DNA from 2 places in the Paenibacillus sp. FSL K6-4396 genome. Region 2 is predicted to be linked to the other one. Evidence: riboswitches for the same ligand, from Rfam matches in the RefSeq annotation. Region 2 holds a riboswitch; the other holds the start of a gene.

Region 1 (9,315 bases), 5.0 Mb from region 2:
TATCGCGGATACTACATCGTTGCCGCTGGTCGTCAGCAATTTAGTTAACATTGTGTCTGCCGATTTCTTTGGCATTACATTTGTAGAGTATGCGGTACGCATGGCCGTGCCGAATCTGATCTCGATTGTAGCGAGTACGGGGATGTTATTCTTGTTTTATCGCAAAAGCATACCCCAGCGCTACGACATCTCTCTGGCACGCGATCCGAAGGAAGCAATACGTGATCCACGGATGTTCCGAATTGCCTGGTTCATGCTTGGGCTGTTATTGGTGGCTTACGCATCCAGTGAGTTTCTGCCGATTCCCGTGTCGGTGATCGTGGGCTCCGTTGCGCTGCTGTTCGCTTTACTGGCACGCAAGAGCGAGGCTGTTGATCTGAAACGGGTCATTAAGGAAGCGCCATGGTCAATTGTGGTGTTCTCCGTGGGCATGTATATCGTCGTATATGGACTGCGGAATGCAGGGTTAACGGATCATCTGAGCCGCTGGCTGGATGCCATAGCAGAGCATGGTCTGCTGGCTGCTTCGCTCGGAATGGGCATCATAGCGGCCGTATTGTCATCGGTCATGAACAACCTGCCTACCGTATTGATTAACCTGCTAGCCATCCAGGGCGCGCATACCGAAGGTATCATTCAGGAAGCATTGATCTATGCCAATGTCATTGGTTCCGACCTGGGCCCCAAAATGACTCCGATTGGATCACTTGCCACATTGCTGTGGCTGCACGTGTTATCCCGCAAAGGTGTGAAGATTACATGGGGGTATTATTTCAAGGTAGGCATCATCCTGACGATTCCAACATTATTAATTACCCTAGCTGGATTGGCATTGTGGTTATGGATTCTAGGTTAGTTTAATTAGATTTTACATTAAGTATCAATAAGATAATTCTATTGTAATGTAAAAGGCTGCTCTCACAGCTGGTGCTACGCACTGGCAGCGAGGCAGTTTTTTTCTGCTTTTGTACCTTCTATAGAAGAAACAGATTTTCTTTCTCTATTAAAGAATCAACAAAGTATTTACACAAGGCCAGCCTTTTATAGGGCTGGCCTTCTTTGCCTACTTCCCAGGCAGGAGATGGAAATGCCTGAGATCCAACGAGCGCTGACACAGCGAAGGGAACGGAACGATTGTGGAAAATCGAAGCGTTCGCCTTTATCCCCGGATGTATTCCTTGGAAAAAGTAAATCATATAAATCCGGGGATAACAGCGATTGAAACAACGTCCGTTACCGAAGCGCCCACTTCAGCGCAATTTGTCTCAAATGATTTTCAATATACAGCCGATATTTTTAACATTGCGTTTACAAAACACTGATTTTAAGATGACATACCGAAACTACAATGAGTAAAGAGTTGATGGTGAACAAACAAATTCACAAAACGCCATCACTACATTGGGGGAGGAAAACAAAACATGTTTAAAAAGTTGCCGTTTATTTTGATGACCTTAACGTTCGTACTGGTGCTCGCTGCATGCGGATCGAAAAATGACGCGGGTACAGAGGGTGCTGCAAGCAATGGATCAGGGGAAGCTGCTGCTGAGCTTAGCGGTAACATTCTGGCAGTCGGATCGACAGCATTGTTACCTCTGGTAGAACAAGCTGGACAGAAATTTATGGCAGTTGATGAATATAAGAACGTAACGGTTCAAGTTCAAGGTGGCGGTAGTGGTACTGGTTTGACACAAGTATCTGACGGACAAGCTACAATCGGTAACTCTGATGTATTCGCAGAAGAGAAACTGGAGGACGAAGCCAAAGTAAAAGAACTGGTTGACCATCAAGTAGCCGTAGTAGCTATGGCTCCAGTTAGTAACAAAGATGCAGGTGTAGCAGATTTGACGAAACAACAACTAGTCGACATTTTCTCCGGTAAAGTAACGAACTGGAAAGACGTTGGTGGCGCGGATAAAGCAATCGTTATTGTAAACCGTCCAAGTAGTTCCGGTACTCGTGCAACGTTCGAGAAGTATGCATTGGGTGCAAAAATGGGTGATATCCAAGGTTCGATTCAAGAAGATTCTTCTGGTAACGTAAAAAAATTGGTAGCTGAAACGCCAGGTGCTATTGGTTACCTTGCCCTGTCTTACTTGGATGACAGCTTGCAAGTGTTGAAATACGAAGGTGTAGAAGCAACAGTTGAGAACGTAGAAGCAGGAACTTATCCGGTGTGGGCTTACGAGCACATGTACACCAAAGGTGAGCCGGATGCAGCAACAAAAGCGTTCCTGGACTACATCCTGAGTGACGAAATTCAACAAAACGACGTGACAGAACTTGGATACATTCCAATGTCAGGCATGAAAGTAAAACGCGATGCAGCAGGTAATGTGGTTCAATAATCTTTGAACTTGCGCATACAGCGAAAGAGGCGGACTCAGGTCCCGCCTCTTTACGCGGTTTGCTCTGAAATAATCCCATATTTTGCATTAATTCTACTATAGAAGGATGGTTGTTATGGAACAGACCGAAGGGGGAACGGTAATGAATAACAAGTTGAAGCCGCGCCGGCCCTTAAAAGAAAAACATTATTGGGAAGAGTGGACGGGACGGATCTATACGTCGATTTGTGTCGTTTTCCTGATCGTTGTCATGTTTTCCATTGTTTATTTTGTAGCGTCCAAGGGACTGTCCACATTTTTCCAAAATGGAATAAGCATAAGTGAATTCCTTGGTGGAAAGACGTGGAATCCAACTGGAGAACCTGCGTTCTACGGGGCATTGCCGTTCATTACAGGTTCTTTCATTACAACCTTGCTTGCAGCATTGATCGCTAGTCCACTGGGCCTGTGTGCAGCACTCTTCATGACAGAGATTGTACCGGGTAAAGGGAAAAAGATATTGCAACCGGCGATTGAGCTTTTGTCTGGAATTCCGTCTGTTGTGTACGGATTTATCGGTCTGAGTGTCATCGTACCTTTGCTGCGCAGTATCTTTGGTGGAACAGGCGTCGGGATTGCAGCCGGATGTCTTGTTCTCGCGGTAATGATTCTTCCTACGGTAACAAGTATTATGGCAGATGCGTTGTCCGCGTTGCCAAAAGGATTGCGTGAATCCTCTTACGCACTGGGTGCCACTCGCTGGCAAACCATCTACCGTGTCATCATTCCAACGACTTTGCCAGCTTTGTTGACAGGTGTCGTTTTGGGTATGGCCCGTGCTTTTGGTGAGGCCCTTGCTGTGCAGATGGTTATCGGTAATGCACCGCATGTTCCAACATCCTTGCTCGAATCGGCTTCAACATTAACAAGTGTAATTACACTCAGCATGGGTAACACCACGATGGGTTCTGTTCATAACAATGCACTGTGGAGTATGGCGCTTGTCCTGCTGGTGATGACATTTGTCTTCGTCATTCTGGTTCGCCTGCTTGAAAGGAGGAACCGGGTATGAAAATGAAGGCAAAGACGGTAGATAAAATTGCAACATCCGTTATCGTTGTATTGGCCCTGTTCATTGTTATTATATTGCTCGGTCTGCTTGGCTTCATCATGTATAGAGGCATTGGACATATTAGCTGGAACTTCCTGACGAGCGCACCCCAGTTGCTTAAAGGTGGCGGCGGGATTGGTCCACAGCTCTTTAACTCCATATTCTTGCTTCTCCTGACATTGATTGTGACCATCCCACTCGGATGGGGCGGCGGAATTTACATGGCGGAATACGCCAAACCAGGCAAGATTACCAGCTTCATTCGTCTGGTCGTTGAAGTGTTGTCCTCATTCCCATCCATCGTTATCGGTTTGTTTGGTCTCTTGTTGCTAGTCAATCAATTTGGTCTTGGTTTCTCCCTGATCTCAGGTGCCTTGGCTCTGGCGATCTTTAACTTGCCACTGATGGTGCGGACAACGGAGCAGGCCTTCCGGGCCGTTCCGAAGGAACAGAAGGAAGCAGGTCTGGCGCTTGGGCTGTCCAAGTGGAAAATCATTACTTCCATTCTGTTGCCTGTAGCATTACCGAGCTTGATTACGGGTACGATCCTGGCATCGGGCCGGATCTTCGGTGAGGCAGCCGCATTGATGTTCACCGCAGGTATGAGTAGTCCACCACTGGACTTTACGGATTGGAATCCGACAAGTCCAAGATCACCACTTAATCCTTTCCGTCCGGCAGAGACACTTGCTGTCCATATCTGGAAAGTGAATAGTGAAGGTATTGGGCCAGATTCCAAAGAAGTGGCAGCAGGGGCATCTGCCGTGCTTGTCATTCTCGTGCTGGCGTTCAATCTAAGTGCACGCTGGATCGGTCGGGTTGTATTCCGCCGCATGACAGCTTCGAAATAAGGAGGAACCAACATGGCCATACCTTTTGGTACGGAACAGTTAAGCATATATTATGGACATTTCCAGGCGGTCAAACAGATTAGCCTGACGTTTCCTGAAGCAAGCGTAACGGCTCTTATCGGGCCGTCTGGCTGCGGTAAATCCACGTTCCTCCGGTCGCTGAACCGGATGAACGACGAGATTGCCGGTTCCCGTACAGAGGGACATATCTGGATGGACGGTAACGATCTGAATGAGCCTGGAACCGATGTAATCAAGCTTCGCCAGAAGATTGGCATGGTGTGGCAGAAGCCGAACCCTTTTCATAAGTCCATCTACAACAATATCGCGTTTGGCCCCCGCTACCGCGGTACGAAGAGTAAGAAGGCACTGGATGAAATTGTGGAAAAAAGCTTGCGCCGTGCTGCGCTCTGGGACGAAGTGAAAGACAGACTGCATGAGTCAGCTCTGTCTCTCTCTGGCGGACAACAGCAGCGCCTATGTATCGCTCGCGCTTTGTCTGTTGAACCACAGATTCTGCTGCTCGATGAGCCGGCATCTGCACTTGACCCGGTATCTACGGGTAAAGTTGAAGAGTTGATTACCGAACTCAAGAAGGAGCTGCGGATTGTTATTGTTACCCATAACATGCAGCAGGCGGCACGCATCTCGGATTACACAGCTTATTTCTATCTGGGAAGCATGATTGAGCATGGGGATACAGAGCATATTTTCACGAACCCGGACAATCGTCTGACGCAAGAATACATTATGGGTCGTTTTGGTTAATTGGATCATGGAGTGTCACATAGAGCAATAGACAGAGAAATTGAGAAATAAATAGAGACAAAAGAAAGCACAATGCCTGGACGGTTGTTCGGGGGTTGTGCTTTTTTAATTTATAATTTTATTAGAATTTTCTGTATGTGACATAAACATTATGCTACGATATTTAGTAATAAGAGAGCGTTTACATTACTTTGAAGGAGATGTTGATAATCACTACGGATCAGATGTCTTACGACCATATGGCAGCTCAGATTATACAGAACTACACTATTGAGAAACCTGTCGTTTCCTATATTCGTCACAACGAGAATCTGACGTATCATGTCGTTGATGAAGCAAGCGGGCAGAAGTATCTGCTCCGTATCCATCAAGCCGCATATGCAAGTATGACAGGCATTCAGCATACACCTCCTGCGCTGGAGGCAGAGATGAATCTGCTTCATGAGTTAAATGCAACGACAGCATTGCGCGTGCAACATCCAGTACGCAACGCATCCGGTGAATGGGTCACGGTATGGACAAGTGAGGCAGGGAAAGAGATCTGCTGTACAGTACTGGAGTGGATTGAGGGCAGGGACATCCAGCAGGGAGAACGTCTGACAACAGAGCAGATCTATGATCTTGGGGCACAACTGCAGATGCTTCATCAATATGGGCGTGAGCAGAATCAGACAGATCGAACAAAGGTGCGGCCGGCATATGGCAACATTCATGAGAACTTGGTCATGCTAGGGCAGCAAGAGGAAGGTGTCCGACTGGGGATTTTTACAACGGAAGACTTCGATCTGCTTCGTGAGACGTTTGAGAACATTAATGAGCAGCTAGAAACATACCCGCAGCACGCGGAGACATGGGGAATCATTCATGGGGATATTACTCGCAACAATCTGCTGATCACGGATCAGGGGATGTCCATGATTGATTTTTGTCTACACGGTTATGGTTATTATCTTTTCGATGCCGGAGGGGCAGCGCTTATGTTCAATCGGGAGGAACGTGACATATTCTTATCAGGTTATACCAAACAGATCGCACCACTGACGGATCGTGATATCCGATTAATGGAAGGGTTCATGTTGATCTTTACACTTGGTTATTATGCTTTTCAGATGGGGAACGAGTCTAGGCACGAGTGGATGAAAGATCGCATGCCGAAGTTATGCAGCAAGTATTGCAGACCTTATGTACAGAACGAGAGTATCTTCTACGAACTGTGAATTAGGGTGTGCAGATCAGGATAGGCCACGAACAGTGTGGTTCAAATATTATGGTTGCCTGAATACCCGAACAGTTTCGTGGACAATATCATAAATAGTAGTAAGCGCTTTATGAATTGAAGGAAAATGAAATAAGCTGTTTAAAAGTTCTCTTTATCGAATTAATGTAATGAAAGCTGACAAAATATTCTGGTTTTCATCGGTTCAATCGAAAATGAGGGAAATACATCCAAAGAAATCGTTAAGTTTGTTGACACTGATCTTCCGGTCGATTAATCTTAATGAAGAAGAAATGAACGATTTCCATTACTGTTCTGACATACGCTCAGAATGGTTCCATACAGCGGATGATAACGAGCGGGAGAGACCTGAGTTAGCCGAGCAATGGCTAGTCTTCAGGCACCGAAGGAGCAAGCTGCTGCGCACCCGGCGCAGCGGTTAATCTCTCAGGTAAATGTACCATCGTTGGACGCAACTCTGGAGAGTGCGCGAACTGCGCCACCCAAGGGGTATATGATCAGTCAGCCTGGTGACCTTGTCTGCAATTGCAGGGCATGCACCTTGTCGTGAGACACTGCTGATCGTGAAACTCTCAGGTATCGAGGACAGAGAGAGGGCCTGTGGCCTTCTTCTGTCCTTTTTTGATGTCATCATTCAGTAATAAAGGAACATTATGGCATGGGATCTGGATGAAAATGACGAATACAATTGGAGGGTTATAAGGTGCGATTTAAAGATGTTTTCTCAATTATTGGTCCGTCGATGACGGGGCCTTCAAGTTCACATACAGCTGGAGCGGCAAGGTTAGGGAGAATTGCTCGACAGTGGCTAGGATGTACGCCAGATCGTGCCCGGTTGACACTATACGGTTCATTTGCTGACACGTATCAGGGGCACGGAACAGATCTGGCACTGATCGGCGGTTTGCTGGATTATGTCACAGACGATCCGCGTATTCCGGATGCAGAGCAATACGCAGAGGAAGCGGGCATGGAGGTTGAGTTTTATACAAGTGGCCTGCCTGCTCCTCATCCGAATACGGTCAAAATTGAGTTGTGGCATGAAGAACGTGCCTGCTCCTTGATTGGTGCATCTATTGGTGGTGGAAGCGTATCGGTGCATTCGATGAATGATTTTCGTGTTCAGATTAGTGGTGAGTTTCCGACACTCGTTCTGCGACATGCGGACAAAGCAGGAGTGCTTGCCTCGGTAACGTCCACGATCAGTTCATCCGGGGTTAACATCGGGTATATGCAGGTGGACCGCAAAGCCCGTGATGGCGAAGCGCTGACCGCGATGGAAATGGATGGTGTGCCTAATCCTGATATGCTCAAGCGCCTGAAGGAGCTGGATCATGTACTGGATATTCGTGTCATCGATTTGAAGAGAGGAGTTGATTCGGATGCGATTTAAACATTTACACGAACTGAATACGATCTGTACAGCGGAATCCAAAACGATTGCTCAGCTGATGATCGAGGAGCAAGTTCAGGAGACCAATACACCGGAAGCGGATGTTGTGAAACAGATGTCTGAATATTATCAGGTGATGAAGGAAGCGGTACGTAAAGGGTTAACGGAAGATACAACATCACGCAGTGGATTAACGGGTGGAGACGGTAAAAGAATGGCCGAGTACATTCGCAAGGGTGAGACTTGCTCAGGAGATGCTTCCGCACTTGCCATGGCGTATGCCCTGTGTGTATCTGAAGTGAATGCCTCGATGGGGCGGATTGTGGCAACACCAACAGCCGGTTCCTGCGGCATTATCCCTGGTGTTTTTATTAGCTCACAGGAGCGATTTGGCTGGACGGACGAACATTTGGTGAACGGATTGTTCTGTGCGGGAGCGATTGGTTATGTTATTGCGAACAATTCATTTATCTCTGGTGCCGAGGGTGGCTGTCAGGCGGAAGTGGGTTCCGCGATTGGCATGGCTGCGGGTGCCATGGTTGAACTGCGTGGAGGTACACCGGAACAGGTCGTTCATGCGGTTGGCCTAGCATTAAAAAATACACTGGGCCTTATCTGCGATCCAGTTGCAGGCCTCGTTGAGATCCCGTGCATCGTCCGTAACGGACTGGGTGCAGTTACGGCGCTGGCTGCGGCTGACATGGCACTGGCCGGAGTGCGTAGTGCTATTCCGTCAGATGAAGTCATCGACGTTATGCTGGAAGTAGGCAGTGCGATGCCGAGCCGCCACCGGGAGACGGCCCAAGGCGGACTGGCCCAGACACCAACGGGCCGTAAAATGATGCAAAAGCTGGCTAAACCGAAGGCAAAGCGTGCAGAGCCTGAGCAGGAGTCGAAGCCAGCGGATTCTGACACAATTACAAGTGGTACGGATAATGCTCAAGTGCACACGGACCCTCAGGCTTAAGCTGAACGGGACCACTGAGATATAACCAGGGACATTATGATGTATAACGGCGAATACAAAACAAGCGTCCGCGAACCTGAATCCGGGTTCTGCAGGACGCTTGTTTATGCTGCCAGATGAAGCGAAGATAGGCTACTTAGATATGGCTCAGAAGTATGTGTATTATAACTCTAGTCCGGGCTCACAGCCGTACTCAGTACGGCATATCCATATGCGGGCAGTTCAATGGCGAGCACGCCATCTTCCTTGGCGGTACGATGGTTTCCACCGAATAGCTCGGTCCATTCCCCGTCACCGGCCTCCAGTTCGACAATAGCCGTCTCTTCGGATCGATTGAACAGAACCAGAATGCGTTCCTCCTCATTTTGCCGCTCAAATACCAGTTGGCTGCCATCGGTACGAGCCTGCAGGAAACGAACGGTGCCTTCTGCACGCAGGGCAGGATGAGCATGACGCAGGGAGATCAGTTTCTGATAAAAGTCGAACAGTTCTCGGTCCTGCTTCGCTTCATCCCATTCCATGCATTTACGGCAGCCCGGATCATGTTCGCCGTCCATGCCAATCTCGTCTCCGTAATAGATGCACGGCGCGCCCATGTAACTGAACTGGAATAATGCAGCCAGCTTCATCTTGCGCTGGTCTCCTTCACACAGCGTGAGCA
Region 2 (9,315 bases):
TGCCAGCGTTTGGCACGGTTCCTTGACTCTTCATGTCTTTCATCCGACTGGATGCGGACTCCAAATCTTCGTCCTTTTGTTTACCCGTTTTCAGCAACACCGCTGCAACCAGGAAAGATACGACGGCTGCTACAAGCACCCCTGCGAGCATCGGCAGGTATCCACCTTTTGGTGTTAAGAGGAAATACGCGATAATACTACCCGGTGATGGTGCCGAAACAAGTCCCGCTCCGGTGAGCATGAATGTTAATGTACCTGCGACGCCACCCGCGATTGCGGCAAGAATCAAAATGGGTCTCATCAGAATGTAAGGGAAGTAGATCTCATGAATTCCCCCGAAGAAATGAATGATAACGGCACCTGGTGCAGAAGATTTGGCCATTCCGCGTCCGAAGAAACAGTAAGCAAGCAAGATACCAAGTCCCGGACCCGGGTTCGATTCAAGCATGTATAATACGGATTGCCCTAATTCTCTCGCTTGATCTGTTGCAATCGGTGTCAGAATTCCGTGGTTGATCGCATTGTTCAGGAACAATACTTTACCTGGTTCAATGATTAGGTTGACCAGTGGTAACAAGCCCAGATTCATTAAGCCTTGTACCCCCGCAGACAATACTTTGCTAATTGCTTCTACAGCAGGCCCGATGCCCAGTAGCGCAAAAATCCCCAAGATCCCGCCAATAATACCGGCTGAAAAGTTGTTAACCAGCATTTCAAATCCGGCTCTAATTTTACCTTCAATGGATTTATCGAACTTTTTGATAATCCATGCTGCCAGTGGTCCGGCAATCATGGCACCGAGGAACATCGGGATATCACTACCCACGATGACCCCGATGGTCATAATGGCACCCACGACACCACCACGCTGACCATGCACCATCGTACCCCCGGTGTAACCGATTAACAGTGGCAGCAAATATTTGATCATCGGATCAACTAGCTGTGCCAGTGTCTCGTTAGGGAACCAGCCTGTTGGAATGAACAGAGCCGTAATTAATCCCCAGGCGATGAACGCTCCCATATTCGGCATGACCATACCACTCAGGAATCGGCCAAAACGCTGAACACCAACCCGTAGCCCACCTTTGGAATTGGACGATTGGTCCAAATTACTCATTGTATTATCCTCCTTGGATCAAGTGATTATGATTTATGAAAGGGGTATCATTTCTCCCCTGCTGTAATCCTAAGCGAGAATGCTCTCCTGTTCAATGAAATGAAAGCGTACTTTCGTCATGAACAATGATGACAACATTAGGTTATGTAATCGTTTTAATCGATGCATAATGGCTGAATCCATTGGTACGCAAGGCTTTTCTTGCCTATGACTTTTATCATTTCCAGAATCATTTTCTAACCTATAGCTTGGTCCAATCAGGTGATTTACATCCACAATCTGCTTCAATCCACATTCAAAACTATTCCTGGAAAGCACAAAAAACCTGTGCAAGCATCCGGCTCACACAGGTCGAAACAATATGAAGCTCATTTCATTTGGTTATAAAATATATGTTAATAAGTACAAGTTCGTTGCTACTATTCTTCCGTATGTTTACGATACGCGTCTGCATTCATCAATGTAGACAATGCTGCTGTCAGATCTCCCTCAACACGAATCTCAATCATCCAGCCTTCCTCGTAAGGAGAGCTGTTCACAAGTTCAGGTGAGTCCTGCAACGAATCATTGACTGCAATAATAGAACCTGTGACGGGAGAGAACAAGTCCGAAACTGTTTTGACCGATTCTATTGTTCCAATACTGTCCTCTGCTTTTACATTGGTTTCAAGGTCAGGCAATTCCACAAACACAATGTCACCCAGCTGATGCTGCGCGAACTCGGTAATGCCAATACGTACAGTATCCTCCCCTACGGTTTGCACCCATTCGTGCTCTTCACTGTACAGGAAATCACTTTTCAATTCGCTCATCGATATCCGCCTCGCTTTTCATTAAATGAGTGCATGCGTTCTTTGACCTTAACCCTTTTCCCAGAACATAGCGTATGATATTTATGAATCAAATGTCAAGATACCTCACAATTTATTTGCTGAACACCTCTAAATCCTGTAACCGGATTACACTCTTTCTTCATATACTGGTGAATATTAGAATAGTAAGCGCAATCTTTTTAAATACACGAACAATAATACTTAAAATATATTAAATATTCGGTTTTTATTCATTATCAATGATATCGTTCTTGACATCGGTAGTGGATTCACGTTTTAATGAGAGGAGTAAATGTGTTTATTGGACTATGTTATACTCGCGGATGAATGTAAAGGGAGAGATTACCCGTGACACCCGATTCGGGATGTACATGAGGTAACGCCGAAGGAGTAAACCACCGATAAGCGGGGGTGAATCTCTCAGGCAAAAGGACTTTTACGGGACGCAACTCTGGAGAGAATCTATTCGCCCTGTGCGGGCGTTATGATCACCCAAGGGGAAACCTGCTGCACAACGCAGCGGGGTAACTCTCAGGTACAAGGGACAGAGCCTTAGAATACAGCGTGCTACTTGGCATGCCGATTCTTTGGCCTGTCCTTTTCCTTTTTCCCAAAAAACGAAAAACAGGATGTCGAACGGCGCTGCCCTAGCTGCTTACCATACTTATGTTATGAAAATATCTAGCTGAAAAATTTAAAAATACCCTGCTTCATTGATCCACGATTATATTTCCGGCCGGTTGACGGTCCATGACGAGGTGATTTGATGTCCGATTTGCTTAAAACACCACTCTTCCCCCTATATCAGCAATACGAAGGTGTACGGTGCATTGATTTTGGAGGCTGGGAGCTTCCGGTGCAATTTAGCGGAATCCAAAAAGAACATGAAGCGGTACGCGAGCGCGCTGGACTGTTCGATGTATCCCATATGGGCGAATTTACAGTACAGGGTGAGCAGGCCGAAGTTTTTTTGCAACAAATGACGACCAATGATGTGACCACGCTGGTTCCCGGTCAAGCCCAGTACACCCTGATGTGTTATCCAGATGGCGGTGTGGTGGACGATCTGCTCGTGTATAAGCTGAAAGATCAGCATTATATGCTCGTCGTTAACGCCTCCAATATCAACAAGGATTGGGCGTGGCTGCAAGAGCACTTGATCCCTGGCGTAAGCATGACCAACGATTCGGAGCAGACGGCGCTGCTCGCCTTGCAAGGTCCACTGGCTGTAGACATTATCGGAAAAGTTACAGATACGGATGTATCCACGATTGAACCGTTTCGTTTTGTGCAGGATGCTGAAGTATGCGGAGTAAAATTACTGTTGTCCCGTACCGGTTATACCGGTGAAGATGGCTTTGAGCTATATGTACCTGTGGACCAGGCTACTGTAATCTGGAATGGATTAATGCAGGCTGGAGAAGAGCATGGGCTGGTTCCAGCTGGACTTGGTGCAAGGGATACGCTGCGTTTTGAAGCCAAGCTGCCTCTGTATGGGCAGGAATTATCTGCAACGATCTCTCCGCTAGAAGCTGGCGTTGGTATGTTTGTGAAACTGAATGCCGGACCTTTTATCGGACACGAAGCCTTGTTACAGCAAAAAAATGACGGGCCCGCCCGTAAACTGGTCGGCATCGAAGTACTGGAGCGCGGTATTCCTCGCCCCCACTATCCGATTTACGCCGAAGGCGTACAGATCGGTGAAGTGACAACAGGCACGCAATCACCTACATTGAAGCGTAATCTGGGGCTTGCCCTCATCGACAGCAAATACGCTGCGCTGGGAACCCCGCTTGAGATTGAGATCCGCGGCAAGAAACTAAAAGCCGAGGTTGTGAAGACCCCTTTTCATAAACGGACACGTACGTCTAAGACACCTACTCAAGGAGCTGATCAAGCATGAGCAAGCACCGGTACATTCCCATGACTGAACAAGATCAGAGCGCCATGCTCGCAACCATCGGTGTGGATACGCTGGAGGAACTGTTTCAGGACATTCCAAAAGAGATTCGTTATCAGGGCGAGCTGCCCGTATCCTCCAAACTTGATGAATATGCGCTAACACGTCATATGTCCAAACAAGCCGGCGCCAACGCCAATTTCGAAACACACGCCAGCTTTCTCGGCGCAGGTATATACGATCATCATGTTCCTTCCGTCATCAATCATGTCATTTCCCGTTCCGAGTTCTACACTGCCTACACACCTTATCAGCCTGAGATCAGCCAAGGTGAACTACAGGCCATTTTCGAATTTCAATCCTACATCTGTGAATTAACCGGTATGGCTGTAGCCAATGCCAGTATGTATGACGGCGCAACCGCCTTTGCTGAAGCAGGTAATCTGGCCGCAGCGGCAACTCGTCGCAAACAGCTCATCGTCTCCCGTACCGTTCATCCGGAAGCCCGTCAGGTATTGCAGGCGTATGCGCACGGACTCCGTCTGGAGATTGTCGAGATTGGTTATAAGGATGGCGTCACGGACTGGGATGCCTTGCAAGCCGCCATATCGGACGATACCGCTGCTGTCATGATCCAGAGTCCGAACTTCTTTGGTGCCGTGGAAAATGTGAAGCAGGCTGCCGACCTCGTGCATGCGCACAAGGGCCTACTCGTTGTAAGTGCCAACCCGCTATCGCTGGGTCTGCTGGAAGCCCCAGGCAAGCTGGGTGCCGACATCGTTGTAGGTGATGCGCAGCCCCTTGGCATCGCCGCTTCACTCGGCGGCCCGACATGCGGATATTTCGCCGTATCCCAGCCTCATATGCGCCGAATTCCTGGCCGAATTGTAGGCCAGACCAAGGATCGCAACGGAAAACGTGGATTTGTACTCACACTGCAAGCACGTGAACAGCATATCCGCCGCGAAAAGGCGACATCCAACATCTGTTCCAACCAGGCTTTGCTTGCACTCAGCGCATCTGTGTATATGTCCATCATGGGGAAACAAGGCATGATCGATGTCGCGGATCTGAATCTGCAAAAGAGTCATTACACCCTGAATACATTAACTGCGATTCCTGGAGTTAGCCTTACTTTTAATGCACCCACATTTAATGAGTTTGTTATTAAACTTCCTGAAGGAACCGATCTGGATGCTCTTCAACTGAAACTGCTGGATGCAGGCTTCATTGGTGGTTACGAACTCGGACGTGATTATCCGGAGCTTGCCGGACATATGCTGATTGCTGTTACCGAACGACGCAGTAAGGAAGAGATTGACGAATTCGCACGAGCATTGGAGGGATCGCTGTGACTCAGGAAACGACGACAACGACAACACCGGCACAAGGACAATCGGAAACAGGCACCTCTTTCTCCACTTCGTCTAAACCTGAGACGGATACAACATTCAGTGCACAGACCCTATCTCCTGCTCCGGAACAATCATTGATTTTTGAACTCAGTAGCCCTGGACGTGTCGCTTATTCCTTGCCAGAATGTGACGTTCCTCGTCAGGCTGCCGATACGTTGATTCCCCGGGAAATGCTCCGTTCGGAAGCAGCGGCACTACCGGAAGTGTTCGAGGTAGATGTTATCAGGCACTATACTGCGTTGTCCCGCCGCAACTTCGGCGTAGATAACGGATTCTATCCACTGGGCTCCTGTACGATGAAATACAATCCAAAGATTAATGAGGACGTGGCCCGTTACAATGGATTCGCCAAAATCCATCCGTACCAGCATGAATCCAGCATTCAAGGTGCACTTGAACTGTTGTATACGTTGCAAAACGACCTTGCGGGGTTGACAGGTATGGACGCTGTAACCTTGCAACCAGCCGCTGGTGCTCATGGAGAATGGACTGGACTTATGATGATTCGTGCCTACCACGAAGGTCGTGGCGAACAACGTACCAAAGTCATCGTGCCCGATTCTTCGCATGGTACCAACCCAGCAAGTGCTACCGTTGCAGGATTTGAAACTGTGACGATTCCATCCCGCGCAGATGGACTGGTCGATCTGGACGCGCTCCGTGCAGCCGTCGGTTCGGATACGGCAGCATTGATGCTCACAAACCCTAATACACTTGGTTTGTTCGAGAAAGACATTCAGGAGATTGCATCCATCGTACACCAGGCTGGTGGTTTGCTTTACTACGATGGCGCGAACTCCAATGCCATTATGGGCATTACCCGTCCGGGTGATATGGGCTTTGACGTGGTGCATCTGAACTTGCACAAAACGATGAGTACACCTCATGGTGGTGGTGGACCTGGCGCCGGACCAGTCGGTGTGAAGAGCCGCCTGATCCCGTTCCTGCCTAAACCGATGGTGATCAAAAATGATGACGGTATGTATGCATTCGATCGTGAAGGCGATCAATCCATTGGCCGGGTGAAAGCCTACTACGGTAACTTCGGTATATTGGTACGTGCCTATGCCTACATTCGCACCTATGGACCGGAAGGCTTGCGCCGTGTGTCTGAATGTGCGGTACTGAATGCCAACTATATGATGGCCCGCCTCGCACCATACTACGAGATTCCGTATCCGGGTGTATGCAAACATGAATTTGTCATGTCTGGTCGGGGTTTGAAGCAATATGGTGTGCGCACACTTGACGTTGCCAAACGATTGCTTGATTTTGGATATCATCCACCTACGGTGTACTTCCCGCTCAACGTTGAGGAATGCATCATGATCGAGCCGACGGAAACCGAAAGCAAAGAAACACTGGATGGGTTCATTGATACGATGATTCGGATTGCCAAAGAAGCGGAAGAGACACCAGAGTTGGTACTCAACGCACCTTACGGAACACCAGTCACTCGTCTTGATGAGACCACTGCCGCCCGCAAACCTGTACTCAACTGCGCATGCAGTTAAACACTAAGTGAATTTCTAATCCATGCTCTTGCTGATGTTAACTTACCCCAGCAAGAGCATTTTTTTGCCTAGACATTACAGGGTCTTTCTCCTCGTACTCCCCTCCTATACATTCGCGCAACAAAAAAAGCCGATATCCACAATGAATCGCGGATACCGGCAAAATTGCTGCACGACTGCAGCTTTTTATCGGAAAAAGAAACCCTTAAAATCGGGTGGAAACCCCGTAAAATTACATTACGCTTGAATGCTTTGAACCAATTCAACGACTTGTTCAGCCGTTTGCATATCCAGAGCTTTAGCAGCCAGTTCCTGCATATCCGCACGGGACAGCTTGGTGATCTGACTACGAGCTGGCAGGATGGAGGTTGCGCTCATGCTGAACTCATCCAATCCAAGACCAAGCAGCAATGGAATTGCTGTTTCGTCTCCTGCCATCTCACCACACATGCCAACCCATTTGCCTTCACGATGCGCAGCATCGATAACCATTTTAACCAAACGCAAAATGGCTGGGTTGTAAGGCTGGTACAGATAAGCCACTCGTTCGTTCATACGGTCAGCAGCCATTGTGTATTGAATCAGATCGTTCGTTCCGATACTGAAGAAATCCACTTCTTTGGCAAACTGATCTGCCAGAACTGCAGTCGAAGGAATTTCGACCATGATTCCGAGTTGAATGCTGTCAGAAACAGCAATACCTTCAGCAACCAGCTTCTCTTTCTCTTCGAGCAAGACAGCTTTTGCTTCACGGAATTCACCAAGCGTTGCGATCATTGGGAACATGACACGCAGGTTTCCATGTACGCTTGCACGCAGCAATGCACGCAATTGTGTACGGAAGATATCCAGACGGTCCAGACACAGACGAACTGCGCGGAAGCCGAGGAATGGATTCATTTCTTTTGGCAGATCCAGGTATGGAAGCTCTTTGTCTCCACCGATGTCGAGTGTACGAACAACGACAGGTTTGCCTTCCATTTTTTCCAGTACCGCTTTGTAAGCATTATACTGAATGTCTTCGGATGGAAGCTTGTCTCTGCCCATGTAAAGGAACTCGGTACGGTACAGGCCTACAGCCTCGCCGCCGTTTTCCAGAACACCCGTTACATCATTGGGTGTACCGATGTTGGCTGCAAGTTCAACATGAACGTTATCCACCGTTACCGTTGGCTCATCACGAAGTTTTCTCCACTCTGCACGTTGTGCATCATACTGTTCCTGTTTGGCACGGTATTCAGCAATAACTTCATCAGTAGGGTTAACCAGTACGTGACCATCCAGACCGTCAACAATGATCATATCGCCTTGTTTCGCTTGAGCCAAGATGTCCTTGGTTCCAACGACAGCAGGAATTTCAAGAGAGCGAGCCATGATCGCTGAGTGAGAAGTACGTCCACCAATGTTAGTTGCGAAACCTTTAACAAATTGGCGGTTTAATTGAGCCGTGTCGGAAGGCGTCAGATCCTCCGCAAGCACGATCACTTCTTCATTGATCTCAGCTGGACTCATGAAGTCGATACCAAGCAAGTGATTTAGCACACGTTTGGTAACGTCACGCATATCTGCAGCACGTTCCTGCAGGTAAGCACTCTTCATGTTCTCAAACATGGAGATAAATTGCGATGCCGTTTCGTTCAAAGCAAATTCTGCATTGATCATGTCATCTGCAATTCTAGCTTTAACCGGATCAATCAATTCCGGGTCATTCAGAATGAGCAAATGCGAAGCAAAAATCTCAGCTTTTTTCTCGCCAAGCTCTTGTAAAGTGCGCTCTTTGATCGCCTCAAGCTCAGCCTGGGATTTACCCAGAGCTGAGTCGAGTTTCGCGATCTCTGCGTCAACGTCGTTGATTTGGCGTTTTTCTACAGAGTAATCAGGATGCTCCAAGATAAACGCCTTGGCGATAGCAATACCCGCCGAAGCCGCGATCCCGGAGACATTAAGCATTAATTTCGCCCAACCCTTCGTTAACCATAACGTCAGTCAAAGCTTGAAGAGCTTCAGCTTCGCCTTCGCCTTCAACGATGATGCTGATAGTGTCGCCTTGTTCCAATCCGAGGGAAAGAACACCCAGAATAGATTTCAACGTTACTTTTTTACCGTTAGCTTCTGCAAAGGATTCTGCACCTTTGAATTTGTTTGCTGTATTTACCAGGGCTGTCGCCGGACGTGCGTGGATACCATCTTCGTCTGTAATTCTGAATGTTTGTTGCATTACAATCATCTCACTTTCAGTAGTTTGGTTTAGGCATTGCATATATTTACACTTGCTTGCCATCGTCGTAACACTTCTTATTTTATCTCAATGATTGGCTGTTCGCCAACTTTCAGCACTCCACTCTTCTTCAGAGTTACCGTGGAGCCCTCTGGCAGGTTGGTGAAAATAACTGGTGAAATGATCGAAGGAGCGTTTGCTTTGACATACTCCAGATCCACTTCCATAATCGGCTGACCTGCCGATACCAGATCACCTTCCTGTACCAGTACGTTAAAGCCTTGACCTTTCAACTTCACCGTATTAACACCTATA

The links. A riboswitch is a leader RNA that binds a small molecule or an ion and turns the genes downstream of it on or off. The one in region 2 is predicted to bind glycine.
Region 1: linked by a shared signal. The riboswitch ahead of sdaAB (L-serine ammonia-lyase, iron-sulfur-dependent subunit beta) and the one ahead of gcvT (glycine cleavage system aminomethyltransferase GcvT) in region 2 are both predicted to bind glycine.

The regions. Positions count from the first base shown of each region.
Region 1 is NZ_JBBOCR010000001.1:501,486-510,800, forward strand. It holds gene MHB85_RS02405 (arsenic transporter) at 1-856, shown strand, start outside; gene MHB85_RS02410 (phosphate ABC transporter substrate-binding protein PstS family protein) at 1,422-2,348, shown strand; gene pstC (phosphate ABC transporter permease subunit PstC) at 2,464-3,399, shown strand; gene pstA (phosphate ABC transporter permease PstA) at 3,402-4,289, shown strand; gene pstB (phosphate ABC transporter ATP-binding protein PstB) at 4,302-5,057, shown strand; gene MHB85_RS02430 (phosphotransferase enzyme family protein) at 5,282-6,274, shown strand; glycine riboswitch at 6,623-6,745, shown strand; glycine riboswitch at 6,750-6,885, shown strand; gene sdaAB (L-serine ammonia-lyase, iron-sulfur-dependent subunit beta) at 6,998-7,687, shown strand; gene sdaAA (L-serine ammonia-lyase, iron-sulfur-dependent, subunit alpha) at 7,677-8,654, shown strand; gene MHB85_RS02445 (alpha-glycosidase) at 8,825-9,315, opposite strand, start outside.
Region 2 is NZ_JBBOCR010000001.1:5,533,535-5,542,849, forward strand. It holds gene MHB85_RS24205 (PTS mannitol transporter subunit IICB) at 1-1,120, opposite strand, end outside; gene gcvH (glycine cleavage system protein GcvH) at 1,540-1,932, opposite strand; glycine riboswitch at 2,277-2,399, shown strand; glycine riboswitch at 2,403-2,503, shown strand; gene gcvT (glycine cleavage system aminomethyltransferase GcvT) at 2,720-3,856, shown strand; gene gcvPA (aminomethyl-transferring glycine dehydrogenase subunit GcvPA) at 3,853-5,208, shown strand; gene gcvPB (aminomethyl-transferring glycine dehydrogenase subunit GcvPB) at 5,343-6,782, shown strand; gene ptsP (phosphoenolpyruvate--protein phosphotransferase) at 7,020-8,732, opposite strand; gene MHB85_RS24235 (HPr family phosphocarrier protein) at 8,725-9,000, opposite strand; gene ptsG (glucose-specific PTS transporter subunit IIBC) at 9,078-9,315, opposite strand, start outside.